DNA from 3 places in the Blautia sp. MCC283 genome. Region 3 is predicted to be linked to each of the others. Evidence: riboswitches for the same ligand, from Rfam matches in the RefSeq annotation. Region 3 holds a riboswitch; each other region holds the start of a gene.
The links. A riboswitch is a leader RNA that binds a small molecule or an ion and turns the genes downstream of it on or off. The one in region 3 is predicted to bind cobalamin.

Region 1: linked by a shared signal. The riboswitch ahead of nikB (nickel ABC transporter permease) and the one ahead of GPK81_RS01570 (leucine-rich repeat domain-containing protein) in region 3 are both predicted to bind cobalamin.
Region 2: linked by a shared signal. The riboswitch ahead of GPK81_RS01170 (cysteine-rich small domain-containing protein) and the one ahead of GPK81_RS01570 (leucine-rich repeat domain-containing protein) in region 3 are both predicted to bind cobalamin.

What each region holds. Positions count from the first base shown of each region.
Region 1 covers NZ_WQQB01000028.1:39,749-43,031, reverse strand. The annotation lists gene hisIE (bifunctional phosphoribosyl-AMP cyclohydrolase/phosphoribosyl-ATP diphosphatase HisIE) at 1-306, shown strand, start outside; gene GPK81_RS09620 (M14 family metallopeptidase) at 402-1,361, shown strand; cobalamin riboswitch at 1,650-1,839, shown strand; gene nikB (nickel ABC transporter permease) at 2,029-2,967, shown strand; gene nikC (nickel transporter permease) at 2,968-3,283, shown strand, end outside.
Region 2 covers NZ_WQQB01000004.1:60,746-64,028, forward strand. The annotation lists gene GPK81_RS01165 (C40 family peptidase) at 1-1,427, shown strand, start outside; cobalamin riboswitch at 1,591-1,793, shown strand; gene GPK81_RS01170 (cysteine-rich small domain-containing protein) at 2,060-2,365, shown strand; gene GPK81_RS01175 (phosphatase) at 2,515-3,228, opposite strand.
Region 3 covers NZ_WQQB01000005.1:49,108-52,390, forward strand. The annotation lists gene GPK81_RS01560 (TIGR00730 family Rossman fold protein) at 1-216, opposite strand, end outside; gene GPK81_RS01565 (gamma-glutamyl-gamma-aminobutyrate hydrolase family protein) at 213-977, opposite strand; gene GPK81_RS01570 (leucine-rich repeat domain-containing protein) at 1,011-1,850, opposite strand; cobalamin riboswitch at 2,043-2,228, opposite strand; gene GPK81_RS01575 (Ig-like domain-containing protein) at 2,331-3,283, opposite strand, start outside.

The DNA of each region.
Region 1 (3,283 bases), on a different contig from region 3:
CTGATGAAGAAAGAGTACGATGATACCAATCCACTCCACGTATTCCAGAATGTGTACGATGTGATCACAGACCGGAAAGCGAATCCGAAGGAAGGTTCCTATACCAATTATCTTTTTGATAAGGGAATTGACAAGATCCTGAAAAAAGTCGGTGAAGAATGTACAGAGATCGTCATTGCCGCCAAAAATCCGGATAAAGAAGAGATCAAGTATGAGATCTCAGATTTTCTCTATCACATGATGGTACTGATGGTGGAAAAAGGTGTCAGCTGGGAAGAGATCACCAGAGAACTGGCAAAAAGATAGAATTAAAAAAAAGACATATACAATTTTGGTTAGGCATGGTATACTTATCGGAACAAAGTGCGGAAATATAAGAAAAAGGGAAAGGGAAACAGCCAATGATCAAAATTGATGACTGGGTGATCGAAAAAGGAGAAAAAGCACAAGGTAAGATTGAGATCACAGGATGCGGCATGGCGATGCCGGCGACTGTGATCTGCGGGGTGGAAGACGGACCGACGATCCTGATCACAGCAGGAGTACACAGCGCCGAGTATGTAGGAATACAGGCGGCGATGGAACTTGCGAAAGAATTTCAGCCGGAGGAACTGAAGGGAAATGTGATCATCATTCCGCTGGTCAATGTCAGTGGATTTGAACATCGTACCATGAGTATGGTCTATGAAGATGGTAAGAATCTGAACCGTGTTTTCCCGGGAGATCCTGAGGGGACAGCTGCAGACCGCATTGCCTATACCATGGTGACGAAACTTTTTTCCATAACGGATTATTATATTGATCTGCACAGCGGAGACGGATATGAGCAGCTTCATCCATATGTTTATTATGTAGGGGTTGTAGATGAAGAGACGGCAGAGAAGTCCTTACATATGGCAAGACATATCGGTGTCAAATATGTGGTCCGCTCTACAACTGCTACAGGTGGTGCCTATAATTATGCTTCTTCTCTTGGAATTCCAAGCATTCTCATCGAGAGGGGCGGACACAGTTACTGGACCTGGGAGGAAGTGGAACAGGACAAAAGAGACGTCCGTCATCTTGTGTTTCATCTTCAGGGGAAGAAATGTCACGGACTGAAACATTACCGTCAGATGCTTCTGGAAAATGTGGTATATGAATATGCACCATATACCGGATGCTGGTATCCATCCAAAAAGCCTGGAGAGTACTTCTTTAAAGGAGAAGACCTGGGTGAACTGAGAGATTACTACGGAAACCTGCTTTATACATCCATTGCAACAGAAAATGGAGTTGTACTTTATCAGACAGCCAGCCTGAATATTATTGAGGACGGACCGATGATCGCCTATGCAGCGATCACAGAGACGCTGACCTGATATTCGCAGAGCTTTTCCACCAAAAATTGTTTTATTCAATTCCTATAGAAACGATAAGAAAACCGGATTTTACCGTTTGTTGTTCTATTTGTAAAAACAAACGCGTAAAATCCGTATTTTTTTGACAAATCGGATAAACTCAGTTGTTAAATACCTAACGGGGTATATGTACAATTCAAACAGCTTTGACAAAATTGATAAATATTCTAAAAATACAACATTTTTCTATGGACAACAGCAATAGATTTATCATATAATAAATCCGTAATTTAACAGCATTTGCTGATTTTTACATCAGTCGTTGCAAGTTCCGAGAGGATTAATAGGGAAACCGGTGTAAATCCGGTACGATCCCGTCACTGTAATGGGGAATCCTCAGATAAAATACCACTGGCCGGGTGCGTGAGAAATAGGGCCGGGAAGGTGTCTGAGGGTGAGGAGCCTGAGTCAGGAGACCTGCTTGTAATTGTTTTAAGATGATTCTTACGGAAGATAGGAAGCAAGTTTTTTTGTGTGTGCCCGTATTTCGTCACGGGCTTTTTTCGTGCGTATTTCTAAAATTCCATGCATTTTCTGCATATAAAGAATCCCATTATAGTTATTATTATCTTATATAAGTTGAAACGGCTATGCTAAAAATCACATCAAATGAGGAAAGGAGTAAAACGTGACAAAGAAACAAGTAGGAAAAAGATTTCTCCAGATTATCATTGTATTATTTGGAATCAGCTTTTTCACATTTGGACTGACCTACCTGTCACCTGGTGATCCTGCGGAGATCATGTTGACAGAGTGTGGTAATCTTCCAACACCGGAACTTCTGGAACAGACAAGACATGATCTCGGCCTTGACCAGCCATTTCTTGTGCAGTATGGTTCCTGGCTGAAAGGTGTTGTAACAGGAGATATGGGACAGTCCTATTCTTTCAAAATGCCGGTAACGGATAAACTGGTATCCTGTTTCTGGCCGACGCTGAGGATGTCGTTGCTGGCACTTCTGATGATGGTCATTATTTCCATACCGCTTGGAATACTGGCCGCTGTATATCAGAACAAATTCCCGGATTATTTTGTAAGAGGAATTACCTTTGTGGGAGTATCTGTTCCAAGCTTCTGGCTGGGCCTGATCCTTCTCAGCATCTTTGGTGTTCAGCTTCGCTGGATCAATGTTGCCGGAGGCAGTACAGATTTTAAATCCATGATCCTTCCGGCGCTGACACTTGCACTTGCCATGTCTGCAAAGTATACCAGACAGGTAAGAAGTGCAGTACTGGAGGAACTTCACCAGGATTATGTCACAGGTGCAAGAATGCGTGGGATCAAGGAAAGCGTCATTCTCTGGAAACACGTTCTTCCTAATGTAATGCTTCCGCTGGTAACACTGCTGGGGCTTTCCCTTGGAAGTCTTCTGGGAGGTACTGCAGTTGTAGAGATCATTTACAACTGGCCTGGAATGGGAAATATGGCAGTAAAGGCAATTTCCTGTCGTGACTATCCTCTTGTACAGGGCTATGTACTCTGGATCGCGATCCTGTACATGTGCATCAACCTGCTTGTGGATCTGTCCTATACTTATCTCGATCCAAGACTTAAGGAGGATAGATAATTGAAAAAGGTATTACGAACATTCAAAGAAAATAAACAGTTCACTCTTTTCTTTATTCTGGGTCTCGTGGTGATCGGTGTTGCGATCTTTGCACCGCAGCTTTCTCCATATGATCCGTTGGATGCAGTTATGACCGAATCACTGCAGGAGCCAAGCTCCGCTCATCCGTTCGGAACGGATAAGCTTGGACGAGATCTTCTTTCCCGTGTTATCTTCGGAACAAGAACCTCTCTGATCATGACCTTATGTCTGGTTGCGGTGATCTTTGTGATCGGTACATTTTTAGGAGTTATCGCCGGATATTTCGGTGGTGTTG
Region 2 (3,283 bases), on a different contig from region 3:
TCAGCGTAAGCGCAACAAGAGAAGATGAGGCAGCACTTCAGCAGGAAATGGATGCAACCAATGAACAGCTGAATGCGACTTATTCCAGATTGGATGATCTTTCCGCACAGAAATCACAGATTGAAGGCGAAATTTCCACTCTTGATGCCAATCTTGTAAACGTGATGGTTTCAATCCAGACACTGGAGGGAGACATCTCTAATAAAGAAGCTGATATTGCTTCTACCCAGACGAACCTTGAGAAGGCTAAGAATGCCAAGACCAAGCAGTATGAGGCAATGAAGAAGCGTATTCAGTATCTCTATGAGAAAGGTGGAGATGATGCATGGTTCCAGATGATGCTTAATGCAGAGAACCTGTCAGATCTTCTCACGAAAGCTGAGTACACACAGAAGACATATGAACAGGACAGAAAGAGCCTTGAGAAGTATTCCAATACCATTCAGCAGGTTGCCAACCTGGAAGCTCAGTATACACAGGAGAAGGCAGAACTTGAGGGAATGAAGCAGGAGTACGAGGCTGAGTCACAGAATCTGCAGGTACAGCTGGATGAGAAGCGTGCCACATCTGCGGATTATGATAATGAGATCGCTTATGCACAGCAGCAGGCTACAGACTATGCGAACCTTCTTGCAGAGCAGACAGCAGAGCTTCAGCGTCTGGAGGCAGAGCGTATCGCGGCAGAAGAGGAAGCGAGACGTCAGGCAGAAGCAGAAGCAGCTGCAAGAGCACAGGCAGAGGCAGAAGCACAGGCCCGTGCAGAAGCAGAAGCACAGGCGCAGCAGGATGAAGAAGCTGACAGCGAAGAAGATGTGCAGTATGATGAGAACGGTGATGAGATCGTAAATACAGACGAGGACGCTGCTGAAGATGATACTGAGTATGTGGATGAAGATACAGACACAGCAGATGGAGAGAACGATGATACTCAGTATGATGAAGACGGTAATGCCATAACAGGCGATGAAACAGAAGATACCAACACAGACGATGCAGAAGCCAATACAGACGAGGATTATGATAACAGCGGAGATACTTCCGAAGATACTTCTTCTGACAGTGGAAGCTCTTCTTCCTACAGTGGCTCAGGTTCTTCTGTTGTAGATTATGCGACACAGTTTGTTGGAAATCCATACGTATGGGGCGGAACAAGCCTTACCAATGGTGCAGACTGCTCCGGTTTTGTACAGAGTGTATATGCCAACTTTGGCGTAAGCCTTCCGAGAACTTCCTATGAGCAGCAGAATGCAGGTACTGAGGTATCTTATGCAGATGCCCAGCCAGGAGATCTGATCTGCTATGGTGGACATGTGGCTATTTACATGGGCAATGGACAGATCGTACATGCATCCAATTCTCAGGATGGTATTAAGATCAGTAACGATGCGACATACAGAACGATTGTTTCTGTAAGACGTCTTGTATAATCACGAACCATATAAAATTTATTAAGATGAAGATATTGAACAGCCTGGCGGCATATTCCGCCAGGCTGTTTCTTATAAGGAAACAGTGAATTTATATCAAAAAAATCTGAAACAGTATTGACATATAATTAACAGGGTGTTATTATAATGTCAGTATAATTCCATATTGAACATAGCAAGTGCTGAGGGCATCTGACAGTCATGGATTATCAGAAGCCAGCAGAAAAGGGAATCAGGTGAGAAACCTGAGCGATCCGGTCACTGTAACGGAGGAGCGAATCTCAGAATCCATTGTACCTATGTATGAGAAGGAGAGACGAGCCATGATCCCGGAGCCAGGAAACCTGCTTGTTATGGCGAGGTTAAACTTCCGTGTAAAGTGTAACAACCATTTCAGGGACTCCGCACCCCTGGGACGTTGTCTACTTTTTTACGAGAGTAGGCATTTTTTTATGGAATGCGCCTGTTCATATGAATTATACATGATTAAATGGCAGGCGATACTACTCCGGATACATTCGTTCCCTCCGCGCACTCATGAACGGATTATATTTCTACCCCGGGGTGGGATCGCTACCTCTTTTTTTACGGAAAAATTAAGAGAGTGCATGATCCGGGAGGAGATAAGAACCATGGAGAAACCATATTGGGAGGGAAAAGAATATTCCTATTTCAGCCACAAAAAATGCGAGTATTTTCCATGCCATAAAGGAGCAGATCCGGAAAATTTTAACTGCCTGTTCTGTTATTGTCCGCTGTATGCACTGGGAGATAAATGCGGTGGTAATTTCCATTTTACGGAAAGCGGAATCAAGGACTGCACTGCGTGTAAACTTCCTCACAGAAGAGAGAATTATGGATATATCACAGGAAAATATCAGGAACTTGCGGATATGATAAGAAAGCAGAGAGAGAATTCTCAGGCAGATGAGAAATGATAATAAAGAAAATATAATATAACCCGAAATAATAAGCTAGCTCGGACACATGGTAAAATGTGTCCGAGCTGGCTTTTTTGGTTGTGAGTCAAACATGAATGTGTATTCGGATACATTTTATGTATATTCGATCTTACTGTTTTACCAGATCATCTGGTCTGCAGAAATACCTTCAATCTTGGAAGCTGATTGTTCAGAATCAGCTGTTCCGGGAACATGGCCTGATGAACAAATTCAGCAGCACAGGTAAAATCACCGATGTGTTCCGGACCGTGACTGTCACTGGAGAGCAGCAGCGGCAGATGATATTTGCGGCAGCAGCGGAGAATCTCATAACAGTTTTCTCTGGTATCACCACGGTAGCCATATGGAGCCAGGGAAGCTTCGTTAATTTCAAAGATTGTTCCGGTTTCTCTGGCAGTTCGGGCAAGAACATCATAATTTACCGGATAATGGGTGTTGTCGCTGTGACCGAGGATTTTGACACAGGGATTCTTCATGACATTGACAAAAGCTTCTGTGTTCTCGTCTCTGGTACCGGGACGGTAGTTCCAGGTATGCATGCTTGCAATGGCATAATCAAGTTTGCATAATAATTCCTGATCCAGATCTACAGTTCCCTTCCGGTCCAGAATATTCAGTTCGATTCCGTAGAGCAGATCTACTCCGAAATGTTTTTTCGGAGAATAGGTAAGGCTGCGGAAATAGGAGGAAGTTCCGGCTGCCAGAGTGCCGGGACCGTGATCAGTGATCCCGAGAAGCCGGAGACCTTTCTCGGCAGCTGCGCGTGCCATGTTTGTGATGGTACATTCCGTGCCGTGACCACTGGCGATGGAGTGGGTATGCATATCAGAAAGATACATAAAAATACACCTCTTTTACTGTTTGAGAACATGTGACAGAGCGGAATACGAATGT
Region 3 (3,283 bases):
GACTCCCGGCTTGTCAAAAAATCGCGGTGCGATCCCCAGGATATAACCTTTCTCTCTGTCAACGCCACGGGCCGCCGCACCCATCAGTCCTTCTTTTCCACCGCCAAAAACAAGGCCATGGCCACGTTTTCCTATCAGCCGTCCCAATTCCTCTGTTTTCTCATAATAAATCTTTTTCAGTTCTGCGCTGGATGCTCCATATATACAAATATTCATGCTTCTGTCCCCTTCTCTGCTGCCTTCACAAATGCCTGTAAAAGTTTCATCTGCTCCGAAGAATCATACATCATCTCCGGATGCCACTGCACAGCCACCGCAAATGGATGATCCTCAAGTTCCATAGCTTCCGGCACCCGGTCCTCGGACCAGGCTGTGATCCTCACATTCTCCCCGGCATCTTTTATCGCCTGATGATGAAAAGAATTCACCCGGATCTCCCGGTTCCCATAAGTCTTTTCCAATATACTGTCTTTGGCAATGCTCACTTTATGCCACGCCACATTTCTCGGGTACTTATCCCCGAAATGATGTTCAAAACCCCCTTCTTTTTCCAGATCCTGATACAGGGTTCCGCCGCAGGCCACATTCATGATCTGAATGCCACGGCAGATCCCGAGGATCGGCTTTTTCTTTTCCATCATAAAATATCTGGAAATCGCAATATCCTGCTCATCCCGCATGGGCATGATCGTTCCGCAGTACCCTTTTGGAAACGCCCCGTACCGCTCCGGCCCTACATCATGTCCGCCGGAGATCAGCACTCCGTCCAGCTGTTCCAGGAACGGTTTCGCCGCCTCCAGATCTCCATACTGCGGGATCAGCACAGGAATCGCACCGGCTTTCTCCAGGATATACACATAATCACCGCTGACAAAGTCCCAGTCCTGCCCGGTGATCCCCATGCCCGAAACCATTCCAACAGCATCCCTGTAGTCAAAATTACAGGTAACGCCGATCACAGGTTTTCTTTCCCTCATCCTTCTCCTCTTTCCACAAAAAAATGGTCGCTTTTACAGATATTCTACCGCAAATCCATACTTCCTACAATAGTCATCGACTCTGGTATTTTTTCTGCACAGGATCTTTGTCCCTTTATTTATGATCCATTCTCCCAGCACTTCTGGATCCCCGGAAAATTCCACTGTTTTCAACATACTGCACCCGTGAAACGCCCATTTTTCCACAGTTTCCACATATTCCGGAACCCGGACATATTCCAGATTTCTGCACTTCAGAAAAGCGCTCTCTCCAATAAATTTCAGCTTTTGAGGAAGTTCCAGCTTCTGCAGTCCGGTCTGATAAAACGCCTCTCTTTCAATCCGCTCCACAGACTGAGGAATTTTTATCTCTGTCAGATTCCCACATTTATAAAATGCCCTTCGCCCAATCTCAGTGATCATTTCCGGAAGCACTACTCCGGAAAGTTCCTGGCACTCCATAAAAGCTTCTGCCGGAATTCGGATGATTTTCTTATTCTCTTCAAAAACTGTCTTCTGCAGTCTTTTACACCCGTACAAAACCCCTTTTCCAATATATTCTGTTGTAGCCGGGATTTCAAAACTTCTCAGGTTTACACAACCGGAAAAAGCTCTGTTTTTTATAACTTTTATTTTCTCTGATCTTACTGTTCGAAGCCTTGTACATCCGGCGAAACTTTCTCTGCCAATCTCTCTGACGCAGTTTTCCAGGCTCACTTCTCTGATCCGGATATTATTCTTCAGTGCCTCGTCCCCGATTCGGCTGTAAGGCTGTCCGATAACAAGAATTCTCTCTCCGTGTTTCTCTGCACATCCTCTTACAAATGTTTTTTCTCTTTCTTTCTGCGAACGCCACACCAGTGTTTTCTGCATTTTTTAACCTCTCAACAAAAAAACGGATGCAATACCCTGAAAGATATCGCATCCGTATATAATGATCATGTTTTCAACAATACCATCTGCTACCGCAATATCTCTGAATTCAGGAAATGTTTCTTTCTGTGTCCCGAAAAATAGGTACACAAAACCAAACAATCTCCCCCTCCATTTATCATTGCGTGTAATAACTGGTAGCAGCTTTAAGCAGGTATCCTGGCTTATGTAATCACGATCCCTCCCCTTCTCATACAGATCCGTACAATGGTTACAGAAAGATCTAAACAAATACAGTAGCACGACTGCCTGGGATTCTCACCCTGTTCCCTCTTGGCCCTGCCGATGTGGCAGAGAACTTAAAACCGGTAATTGTTTTTTCTCCATATTTAACTGTTCAGAAATTATAACACACTTCTTTTTCTGTGACAATCCCGTGAATCAGAGTTATAGGCGGGGTTATTTCATAATGATCAGTATTTATTTTACAGTTACACGGCATTTGTAAGAAACTTTTCCGGATCTTACTGTAATTACCGCAGTTCCTTTTTTCACACCTCTGACCACACCTTTGGAACTTACTGTGGCAACAGCCTTATTGGAGGAACTGTATGTAAGTTTTTCAGCAGATGTTATTGGTCTGCGTATCGGCTTTAAGGTCGTTGTCTTTCCTTTACTGATGGTTATTCTGGACTGCAGTCCGGTTATGGCCGCAGTTCTTACTGTTCCTTTCTGTACAACGACTTTCAGTTTCGCCGTTTTTTTGCTTGCCAGAGTTACTGTGATATAAGCAGTACCTGTCTTTTTCTGTGCGGTGATCACACCTTTTTTATCTACTTTTACAATTGCAGTATTGCTGGATTTCCAGGACTTCACGGAATCTCCTTTTGCAAGACCACTGACTTTCACTTTGCTAGTAGATTTTCCCGGATTCAGACGAATTCCATATGCGTTCAGTTTGATCGTTGGTTTCAGTTTGCTTCCTGAATTCTTTGTTTCTTTTTTGGCACATACAGAACAGGTTCTTGTGATCTGTTTCGGTGCAAAAACAGTTGCAGATTTCGTTGTCTTCCAGGAACTCCACTTATGTGCTGCAAGAGCTGTTGATTCGGTCTTTTTCTCTCCGCACCAGGTACAGGTATAAGATTTTGTTCCTTTTGTCTTACAGGTGGATTTCTTTGTTACTGTTCCTGCATCCCAGCTGTGTTTTGCATGTTCTCCTTTGTTTTTCAGATCCCAGTATGTTGTCTCCTTATTTACAAAACGTCTGTAAGAATCCAGTGCCTGAAGTGCCTGTACTGTAGACATTTCGCTGGATTTTGAAATTGACATGGAATGTGAAAAACCATTGTCGCTCTGAATATAACCAGTCAGATTTGTGATCATATTCATATTTACAGTACCAAAATCATCGCTTAACGGATCAATTCCCA